Regions from separate parts of the Kyrpidia spormannii genome, predicted to be linked through region 2. Evidence: riboswitches for the same ligand, from Rfam matches in the RefSeq annotation. Region 2 holds a riboswitch; the other holds the start of a gene.
The links. Region 2 has a riboswitch for cobalamin ahead of CVV65_RS03555 (precorrin-8X methylmutase). Riboswitches for the same ligand answer to the same signal wherever they lie in the genome.
Positions count from the first base shown of each region.

Region 1: linked by a shared signal. The riboswitch ahead of CVV65_RS04100 (energy-coupling factor ABC transporter permease) and the one ahead of CVV65_RS03555 (precorrin-8X methylmutase) in region 2 are both predicted to bind cobalamin.

Region 1 is NZ_CP024955.1:831,568-836,591, reverse strand. Features, by position in the region: gene CVV65_RS04115 (energy-coupling factor ABC transporter ATP-binding protein) at 1-568, opposite strand, end outside; gene cbiQ (cobalt ECF transporter T component CbiQ) at 561-1,346, opposite strand; gene CVV65_RS04105 (energy-coupling factor ABC transporter substrate-binding protein) at 1,333-1,641, opposite strand; gene CVV65_RS04100 (energy-coupling factor ABC transporter permease) at 1,631-2,374, opposite strand; cobalamin riboswitch at 2,604-2,803, opposite strand; gene CVV65_RS04095 (bifunctional YncE family protein/alkaline phosphatase family protein) at 3,080-5,024, shown strand, end outside.
Region 2 is NZ_CP024955.1:717,913-722,936, reverse strand. Features, by position in the region: gene cobI (precorrin-2 C(20)-methyltransferase) at 1-67, opposite strand, end outside; gene cbiE (precorrin-6y C5,15-methyltransferase (decarboxylating) subunit CbiE) at 60-1,346, opposite strand; gene CVV65_RS03560 (cobalt-precorrin-5B (C(1))-methyltransferase) at 1,283-2,437, opposite strand; gene CVV65_RS03555 (precorrin-8X methylmutase) at 2,434-3,087, opposite strand; cobalamin riboswitch at 3,217-3,418, opposite strand; gene cobK (precorrin-6A reductase) at 3,586-4,350, shown strand; gene CVV65_RS03545 (tropomyosin) at 4,544-5,024, opposite strand, start outside.

The DNA of each region.
Region 1 (5,024 bases), 110 kb from region 2:
GACGGTGTAAACGCTCTAACAATTCGAGCAACGCGTGAACCTGTCCAGGGTCGAGGGAAGCGGTGGGCTCATCGAGAATCATCACTTCCGGTTTCATGGCCAAAACTCCGGCCAACGCAACCCGCTTTTTTTGGCCGTAACTGAGGAGATGCACGGCTTTGTCCCGCAGATCCCAAAGTCCGGTGATGTTCAGTGCCTCCTCCACCCTCGCCTCAACTTCAGGCGGGGACAACCCCAAGTTCATAGGCCCAAAAGACACATCCTCCCATACATGACCGATCACAACTTGTCGATCCGGGTTCTGAAAGACGATCCCGACCTTGGCTCGCAGTCGAGCAAGCTCTTTGCGGGCGTACCGAACCTCCTGCCCCCGAAACAGGATTCGGCCGCGAAACGGGCGCAAAATCCCGTTCAAATGCAGGAATAACGTCGATTTTCCCGCACCGTTGGAACCAAGAAAAGCGACTTTTTTTCCGCGTTCAATACCTAGGGATACGCCCTGCAGAGCCTGGGTTCCATCTTCATAGTTATACTCGACGCCTTCTAATTCGAAGGTCGGCTTATCCATGCAACCGCCTCCCCACAAGCCAAGCCGCAACCGCCAGACCCACCACGGCCGCGCCCATCCAGGCGGCGGTTTTGAGACACACCGCCCATGGAGGCGGCAGGACAGTCAGTCGCCCGCGGTACCCCCGCGAGATCAGTGCTCGGTGAAGATCCTCCACCTCCAGGCGGCTCTTGACGGCCAACGCCGCCCCCAGACGACCAAGGGAAGACAAGCTCCGGCTCCATGACTGATACCCCAGCCGAGAGGACTGAGCCACATACGTTTGTTGAGCCATTTCCATGAGAATAAACAAATAGCGATACATGAGATGCATCACTTCCAAGAGAATCTCGGGCACGTTCACCCGGCGCAACATGTCCACGAGATCCGGCACCGGCGTGGTGAGCGCCAGGACGTACATCGAAGAGGTTACGGCCAGCGCCCTGACCCACACGGTCACCGCCGTCCGAACCCCTTCTCCGTTCACTCCAATCCACCAGCCGGGGATTCCATCCATCGACCAAACAAGAGAAAATCCTGAAGGCTGTACTTGAACCAAGAGCGGGATCGCACCAAGCGACAAAAACGACAACGGCAGCGCCATGAAGCGAAGGAACGCCCGTACGGGGATCCCGGCCCCGTATCTCAGGAAAAGTCCCGCGATCACAGGTATCATCGCCGCTACCGGGGTGGGAAAGACAAACGCACTTCCTCCCAAAGCCGCGGCAAAAACGGTTTTTTGCAGCGGATGGAGCCTGCGCCACCGGTTGGCATGGGCCCATCGATCAATCGGACTCATGGCGATCCCTTCTGCGGGCATGAAGATAGCCAATGGCATAGCCGACAACCCCGGCACCCAAGGCTGCCTGGAGGGAAAACAACAAACTCTCGATCTCACTGCCCGGGGGTTCCCATAAAGGGGAAAACCAGGGCCGGTAGTTCGGATCCAGTTGGTGTACCATTTCCTTCCCTTGATCATCCGATCCTTGGAACTCCGCTGTTCTGAGAGTCAATAACGGCAATGCCGCTAAAGCGACCGCCAATAATCCGAGAAATCCATTTTTCCCCCAACGCCGATGATGGTTATGCCTCATGGTGCGCCTCCTCAGCCAGGTTCATCGCTCGGCTCAGAACCTCGGGATTATATTTCATCACCCCGTTCACCATGATAACCGTGAGCAGCCCTTCGCTGACGGCGAGCGGAACCTGGGTGACGGCAAAAATCGATGCGAATTTCCAAAATGATGCCGCTACTCCCCCGATAGGGGCGGGAAACGCTAAAGCCAACTGGAACGACGTCGTAACATATGTCGATAAGTCACCCAAAGCGGCAGCAAGAAATACAGCTACTCCTCGCCCGAATCCATATTTATGGACCACACGGAATACAAGATAGGACACTGTGGGCCCGACAACGGCCATGGAGAACGTGTTGGCGCCAAGGGTCGTGATCCCGCCATGGGCCAGGAGCAGCGCCTGAAACAATAGGATGATGCAACCGACGACACTCATCGCCATAGGACCGAACAAAACGGCGCCCAGACCCACTCCGGTCGGATGTGAACTGCTTCCTGTGACCGATGGAAGCTTGAGAGCCGACAGCACAAAAGCAAAGGCCGCCGAAAGCGCCAATACAAGCTTCATCTTCAGATTGTCCCCGGCTTGTTTTTGTAAAGAACGAGTCCCGAGGATTAAAGCGGGCAGACATAACACCGCCCAAAAAAGACACCAACCCAAGGGAAGATAGCCTTCCATAATGTGCATGGCATAAGCTTGGCGCGGGAGCCAAAAGGCCATAAACAGAACCAGAATAACCCACCTGACCATCTTCACTCCCCCAAATCTTCGACCGTCTTGTTTTCTTCAGGACATAGCAAAACCCCTTAACCACGAACATGTTAAGGGGTTTTCAAACATCCGGACCATTCATCACCGCTCAAAGACCTGCTTTTCTGTGCTCCGCCAGTCCTGCGAAATCCCGCATCAAGCAGAGGACACCAGGCAAAGAACGGTGCGATCGCCTCACAGTGAACCACCCCCTATACCTCGTAGGGTAGAGTTCTTTTGGAAACGGGCCGGTATCCTGGCTTCGATTCATCACCGCCCTACGCCTTCCCAGTTTCCCAGTGGCGCCATGTAAGGCAGTTCCTCGTTACAGTGGCGGGACCGCGCGGGACTTGCACCCGACTTCCCGTTTTCCCGAGCCAGCGCTCTTTCCGAACAATGGCCTCGGGCACCCGTTCCAGGTATGAAATTGTTAAGAAAAGAACGATCTCTCACGCTCCAACACTGCAACTGTACAGATACGTCACCCGCCCACCAAGCCGGGTTTCGTTGAAAACAGTTTACTGACGATTGTATGGTCTGTCAAGCATGCGTCACATGATCCTTTTTTCGCAGTACTATGACCCACAAACATTACACAATCTTCAGATTTATAACGTTTCTATCTTTACACGCCGAGTCTATCATAGGACATGTCCGGTGATTGCCGGGCGTTGGAAGAATCAACAAAACAAGGAGGAGAGACGCATGAAGGAGCGGAGGATTGCACGAAAAAGGTGGGTGGCGGGTGCAGCCATGGCTGCGCTCATGTTAGGGACCGGCTTAGCACCGGGATCCGCATGGGCCCGGGAGGCCGGGCCTCAATCAAATGGCACCGCGGTCACCTCCTACGACTGGGTCGTGACCCCCGCTGGGAAGCAGGTCACCCTGGGAGATTTCCCGATGGGTGGCGCCCTCAGCCCAGACGGTCGATACCTGGTGGTCTCGAACGACGGGCAAGGCACCCAGTCCCTTCAAGTCATTGATCTCAAACAGCAAAAGGTCATTCAGACCATACCCTACAAGTCTCCGGAAGCCCTCTATCTCGGCGTGGCTTTTAGCCCGGACGGAAAGACGCTGTACGCCTCGGCAGGCGGTAACAACAAGATCCGCGTGTTCCAGCTTCGCGACGGCCAACTGTCCGAGCAATCCCCCATTGTGCTCATCGGTCTAACCCCGGGGCCCAAGGCCAATAACCAAAAGGGAAATGCGTATCCCGCGGGACTGACCGTTTCCGCAGACGGCGGCTTCTTGTATGTCGTCAACAACCTGTATAATACCGTGGTCAAAATCGACACCTCCACGGGCAAGGTGGTGGCCCAGGGGAACGTCGGCCAATACCCGTACACCTCTCTTCTCTCCCAAGACGGAAAAACCCTTTACGTCACCAACTGGGGCGAAGACACGGTGACCGCTCTGGATCCGGACACCCTACAGACCCAGGCCACCATCAAGGTCGGTCTTCACCCGAATGCCCTGGCCCTGAACCCCCGCACCGGCGCGATCTATGTGGCCAACTCGGACAGTGATACCCTCTCGGTGATCGACCCCTCCCGGCAAAAGGTCGTTCAGACCATTTCCCTCGCTCCCTATCGAGGCGCCCTGCCCGGAAGCCAACCGGATGCCCTCACCGTGAGCCCGGATGGCCGCACCCTCTACGTGGCCAATGCCGGCAACAACGACATCGCCGTCGTCGATCTCGGCAAAGGGTCCCCCACCGCCCGGGCTGATGTCAAAGGCCTCATCCCCACCGGTTGGTACCCCACTGGAGTATACACAACGGACAGGGGAAAGCAGATCCTGGTCCTTAACGCCAAGGGCCTCGGGGCCGGACCCAACACTCAAGGGCAGTATATCGGGAATATGATAAGCGGCACTCTTTCCATCATTGACGCCCCGAACCCAGGCGAACTCCTGCGTTACACCGAGCAAGTGAAGCGCAACAATCAACCCGCTTATGGGCCTGGGTCCAACGGGCGCCCTGGTGACGGCCGGACGGACCGGTTTCCCATCCCCCGATTCCTCGGCCAGGATTCCCCGATTAAGCACGTGATCTATGTCATCAAAGAAAATCGCACCTACGACCAGGTGTTCGGCGACATGGGCAAAGGCAACAGTGACCCGTCCCTGACCGAATTCGGCAAGGACATCACCCCGAATCTTCACAAGTTGGCCAACCAGTTCGTGCTCCTCGACAACACCTACACCGACGCCGAGGTCAGCGCAGACGGGCACAACTGGTCTACCGCCGCCGAAGCCAATGATTACGTAGAGAAAAACTGGCTGGCCAACTACAGCGGCCGGAACCGGGGATATGATTTCGAGGGCACAAACCCCGCGACCTACCCACAAAATGGATTCATCTGGAATGACGCGACAAAGTCCGGAGTGTCGTTTCGGGACTATGGGGAGTTCGTGGAGAAAGACTCCAAGACTGGCAAATGGGTTCCCACCGACCCCAGCATCGGGCAAAACTATGATCCCGATTATCCTGGTTGGGATTTGAACATCTCTGACCTGACCCGCTTTGACAAGTGGAATGAGGAATTTCAACAATACGTGAAAAATGGAAATCTGCCTCAGTTCGAGATCGTTCGATTGCCCAACGACCACACCATGGGCACCAAACCTGGAGCCCTCACACCCCAGGCCT
Region 2 (5,024 bases):
GGGTTAGCCACTCGGGATCCCCCGGCCCCACCCCGAGCACGAACAATTTCCCCAGTCGATCAGCCATTCTCGTTCCCAGCCCCTTCCTCCGCCCGTCGGGCGGCCACGATGTACACCGGATCAAAAGCTTCAAACCGGGTGAGATCCTTAATGGGGCGGCTGCGGGCCACCTGGATCAGCGTCACGTCCACCGCCATCCCCCGATTTCGCAGCCCCTCCACCGCCTGATAGAGATTTTCAAGCGTCGCGGCGTTCACCACAATGCGGCCCCCGGGCCGCAGGCGCCGGACGCAGACGTCCAGCAACTCCTCCATCCGCCCGGCGGTGCCGCCCAGAAACACCGCGTCGGGGTCAGGAAACGCCTCGAGTCCGTCCGGGGCCGTGCCATGCACCCAGTGGACCGGGCGGTGGAATTTTTCCACGTTGCGGCGGAGGTTCTCACAATCTTCCTCATTTTTCTCGATGGCGTACACCCGTACCCCCTCCGCCAACCCCGCCGCCTCGATGCCCACCGAACCGGTACAGGCCCCGATATCCCACATCACGGCACCCGGGCGAATGTGCAACTTCGCCAGGCTGACCACCCGGACTTCCTGTTTGGTGATCAGCCCACGCTTGGGTTTGCGCTGAAAAAACGCCTCATCGTCAATCCCCAGGGGCCAAACCGCCTCCCCCGATGCTCCTTTTTTATGGGCCTCCGCCCCAGTCCCTCCTCCGTCTTGCCGGCGGCGGATCACCACCACGTTGAGGGGGGCGAACTCCTGCTCCGCGGCGTCTGCCACCGTGTACCATCCCGTCCGCTCATCCGGCGCTCCGAGGTTCTCCGCAACGAACACCTCCACCTCCGAAAGCCCCGCCTTCTGGAGTGCCCTGGCGATTCTCCCAGGCGTACTCCCGTCCGACGTCACCAAGGCGACTTTCGCATGGGTGCGCACCCAGTCCACCACCGGCTCCACATCCCGCCCGTGCACCGAAGCCAAAAAGGCGTCCTGCCAAGGCTCTTTCATCCGGGCAAAAGCCAACTGAACCGAAGAGACGTGGGGGTGGATCTCCACCTGTTCGGGGCCGAGTTTTTTCGCCAAGTACGCCCCGATGCCGAAAAAATTCGGATCCCCCGAGGCCAGTACCACCACCCGGCGGCCTTCCCGGCGGACCTGATCAATGCGGCCCACCGCCCGGGAAAGCCCCTCTTGCACCGCCAGGACCTCCCCGGAGTATTCGGGAAAATAGTCCAAATGCCGCCTTCCCCCCACTAACAGGTCAGCCTGTTCAATCCATCGCCTCACCGGGACGGGCAGTCCCTCAGCCCCGTCCGCTCCGATGCCGATGATCCGGACCGGTTCCACGGCCTCTCCCCCCTTCCGATCACGCGCCCCTCCAAATCGCAGAGGATCATTTCCACCCCGAAGGCTCCTCCGACGTGCTCAGAAGCGCGTGCACAGATCTCTTCGCACAATCGCTCAAAAAATGCATGGTACCCCTTCGACCAAAGGACATCCCCGATCTCCTTGGCGGTATTCGCCCGACGAATTCCTTCCGCCTCGGAGGGCGGCACTCCGGACTGAACGGCCAGGTCGGCCAGCCACCCCGGGTCCACCGACGATCCTTTTGAATGGAGATGCATGTGTCCCGCCGCGGCCTTGGAGAATTTTCCAATCATGCCGCAAAGGGTCACTTTTTCCACGCCCCGTTTGGCGCACTGCTTGAGAGAAAACCCCAGAAAATCCCCCATTTCGATAAAAGCCTCTTCCGGGAGATGGGAAAGCTCCCGCATGGCCACCTTTTCACTGCGCCCCCCGGTAGTCAACACCACCTGCCGGCACCCCGCCGCCGTGGCCACACTGATGGCCTGGGCTACGCTGGCCATCCACGCCGCCGTGGAAAAGGGCTTGACAATCCCCGTGGTACCCAGGATTGAAATTCCTCCGATGATCCCCAGCCGGCCGTTCATCGTCTTTTTCGCGATCTCCTCGCCCCCGGGCACGGAGATCACCACCCGAATCCCGCGCCGCCCCAGCATCTCCGGCCCCGCCGCCTCTTCTGCGGCCTGGCGGATCATCCTCCGGGGCACCGGATTGATGGCCGGCTCCCCCACGGGCACGGCCAGCCCGGGCTTCGTCACCCGACCCACTCCCTCGCCACCCTCGAGTTCAATCCCCGGCTCTCCCCGCCAACTCACCGTGGACCAGATCCAGGCGCCGTGGGTGGCATCGGGATCGTCCCCGCCGTCTTTGATCACGGCGCAGGCGGCGCGCTCCGGCGTAAACGATAAACCTTCCACGGCGAATCGCACCCTTTGCCCGGCCGGGAGCCCGATTTCCACCTCGGACAGCGGCTGTTGGTGAACCAGGGCCCATACGGCTGCTTTCGTCGCCGCCGCAGCGCAACTGCCAGTGGTATAGCCGTGGCGCAGCGGCCGCTCCGGCGGTTCGGTCATCTCGCCCCCGCCTCCGATACGGCCAACAGAGACAGGGCATTGACGATGGCCACAGCCACCGGACTGCCCCCTTTGCGGCCCTCATTGGTGATAAAGGGCGGCTGATCCAGACCGGCCAACTGCGCTTTCGATTCCGCCGCCGATACGAACCCCACCGGCACGCCGACGATCAGCGCCGGGCGCGCCTCCCCCGCCCGGACGAGGCGAATCAACTCCAACAGGGCGGTCGGGGCGTTACCGATGGCCACGATCCCCCCTTCCGCCATCCGGGCCGCCTTGCGCATCGAAACGATGGCCCGGGTGGTTCCCTGGCGCCGCGCTTCCTCGGCCACGTCCGGATCGGAAATCAGGCAGTGCACCCGCCCCCCAAACCGCTCAATCCGCGCCTTGGAGATCCCCACCTGAACCATCTGGACATCGGCCACCACCGGCCGTCCCTCCCGGATGGCCCGAATCCCCGCTTCCACAGCCTGGGGATGAAACCGCAGCGACCTCCCCAGATCAAAATCTGCACTGGCGTGAATCACCCGTTGGACAATGGAAAATTGTTCTTCCGTAAAAGAATGCTCCCCCAGTTCTTCCGCAATGATGGCAAAACTCCGGGCCTCGATCTCCTCGGGCCGGACTGTCGACGGCACAAACTCGCTCACCCCATCTCCCCCTCCCCGCTGCGGGTACAAAAAAACCCCCGACCCATCGGTCGGAGGCAATATGCGTTGACGCCTGGCGGGCCTCAAGAGCCCGGAATCGGCACACCGCACCCCATACCGCGAGGGTCTGCCGGCGTTTCCATCAAGGTAGGTCTCCTGGCTCCCGGGTCATCGCGGCCCTCCGTCTTCCCCGCAGCTAAGCGAGTGACGTCGTCCTCGGCGGACGTGGAGGGCAACTCGTCCGGTCACAGTGGCGGGTCCGCTCGGGATTCTCACCCGATTCCCTGTTACCTTCCGCCGCAGCGGAAGCACCTTGACGTCGTTGCCACAAACAGTCATGCTTGAAATTGGATGAAGATAAGATTCGTTGTAAGCATAACTCACGATCCGGGACCGTGTCTAGAGCCGTTTTCGCCGATCCCATCTGTCCTGCCACCGAGATCCTGGCTTTTCAACTTTTTTGACCGAAAAATGTTCCCGTGAAGAGGTGGTTCTCCGATGCTGTTTCTCCTTGCCGGTACCAGCGACGCCCGGGCCCTCGGCGTTCAGTTGCAGAACGCCGGCTACCCGGTATTGGCCTCGGTGGTCACCGAAAGTGCCGCATCCTCTTTGCGTAAGGAGGGGCTCTCGGTCACCGTGGGCCGCAAATCCGCCGATGAAATGGCTAGGCTCTTTTCCGAAAACGGAACCCGGGCGGTGGTGGACGCCAGCCACCCCTTCGCCGAAGAAGCGTCGCGAAACGCCATGGAAGCGGCCACGATTGCCGGTATTCCCTACATCCGGTATGAACGTCCGAGCTCGGAATTATCCGAACATCCAAACTTACACTTAGCGCGGGACTACCGCAACGCCGCAGAGCTCGCCGCCTCCTTCGGCGGCACCATTTTCTTGACCACCGGCAGCAAAACCCTGCCCATCTTCGCCGAAGTCCTGTTGAAAGACCCGACCATCCGGATGATCTGCCGCATTCTCCCCACCGAGGAAAATATGCGCACCTGCACCGCCCTCGGCATTCCTCAGCGAAACATCGTGGCCATGCAGGGTCCGTACACCTCGACGCTCAATGCGGCCTTCTATGAACATTTCGGCGTGACCACCCTGGTCACCAAGGAGAGCGGCTCTGAAGGCAGCGTCATGGAAAAAATTCAACCCGCTCTGGACCGTGGCATTCATACTATCGTGATCTGCCGTCCGGGCATTCAATATGAGCACCTGTGCCACAGCGCCGGCGAAGTACTGGAAACACTGGACCGCCTGCCTTAGGCGGGCGGCCGTTTCCACTTCGCACCAACCGCTGGATCCCCTCGATCACCCGGCCGATCGCAGCCACAACGATCGAAAGGGACAGGGCGGATGCCCAGAAGCTCCTTTTGGGAGCTCGCACCGCCTGAACCTTCAACCGAGCGCCGTCCACATCATCTCCGTTTCCAGGGCGGTCTTCTCGGCATCTCGCCGATCATCGATTCTTCATCATATAAATCTCCCGATCGTGCTCGCCGATTTTGCGATCGTAAAAAGCCAAATCCGCTTTCGTAACCATGTTCGTTTCAACGTGTTGCAGCCGCTGATCGATACCGATGGTTCTGGCGTCGATCTCCAAAACGGCCTGGCGCATATGCGGAAATTCTTCCAAGATATGCTCGACATGTACGACCCGGCAGTCCACATCTCTCACCCGCTCTTCGACAGTGGACAACCGGCTCTCGACCACATCCAACCGGCTCTCGACCACATCCAAGCGGCGTTCGACCGCGTCCAAGCGCTGCTCCACCGCGTCCAGGCGCTGCTCGACCGCACCCAAGCGCTGTTCCACCGCGTCCAAACGCTGCTCGACCGCACCCAGGCGCTGTTCCACCGCATCCAAACGTTGGTCGACCGCATCCAAGCGCTGCTCCACCGCATCCAGGCGCTGCTCGACCGCACCCAGGCGCTGTTCC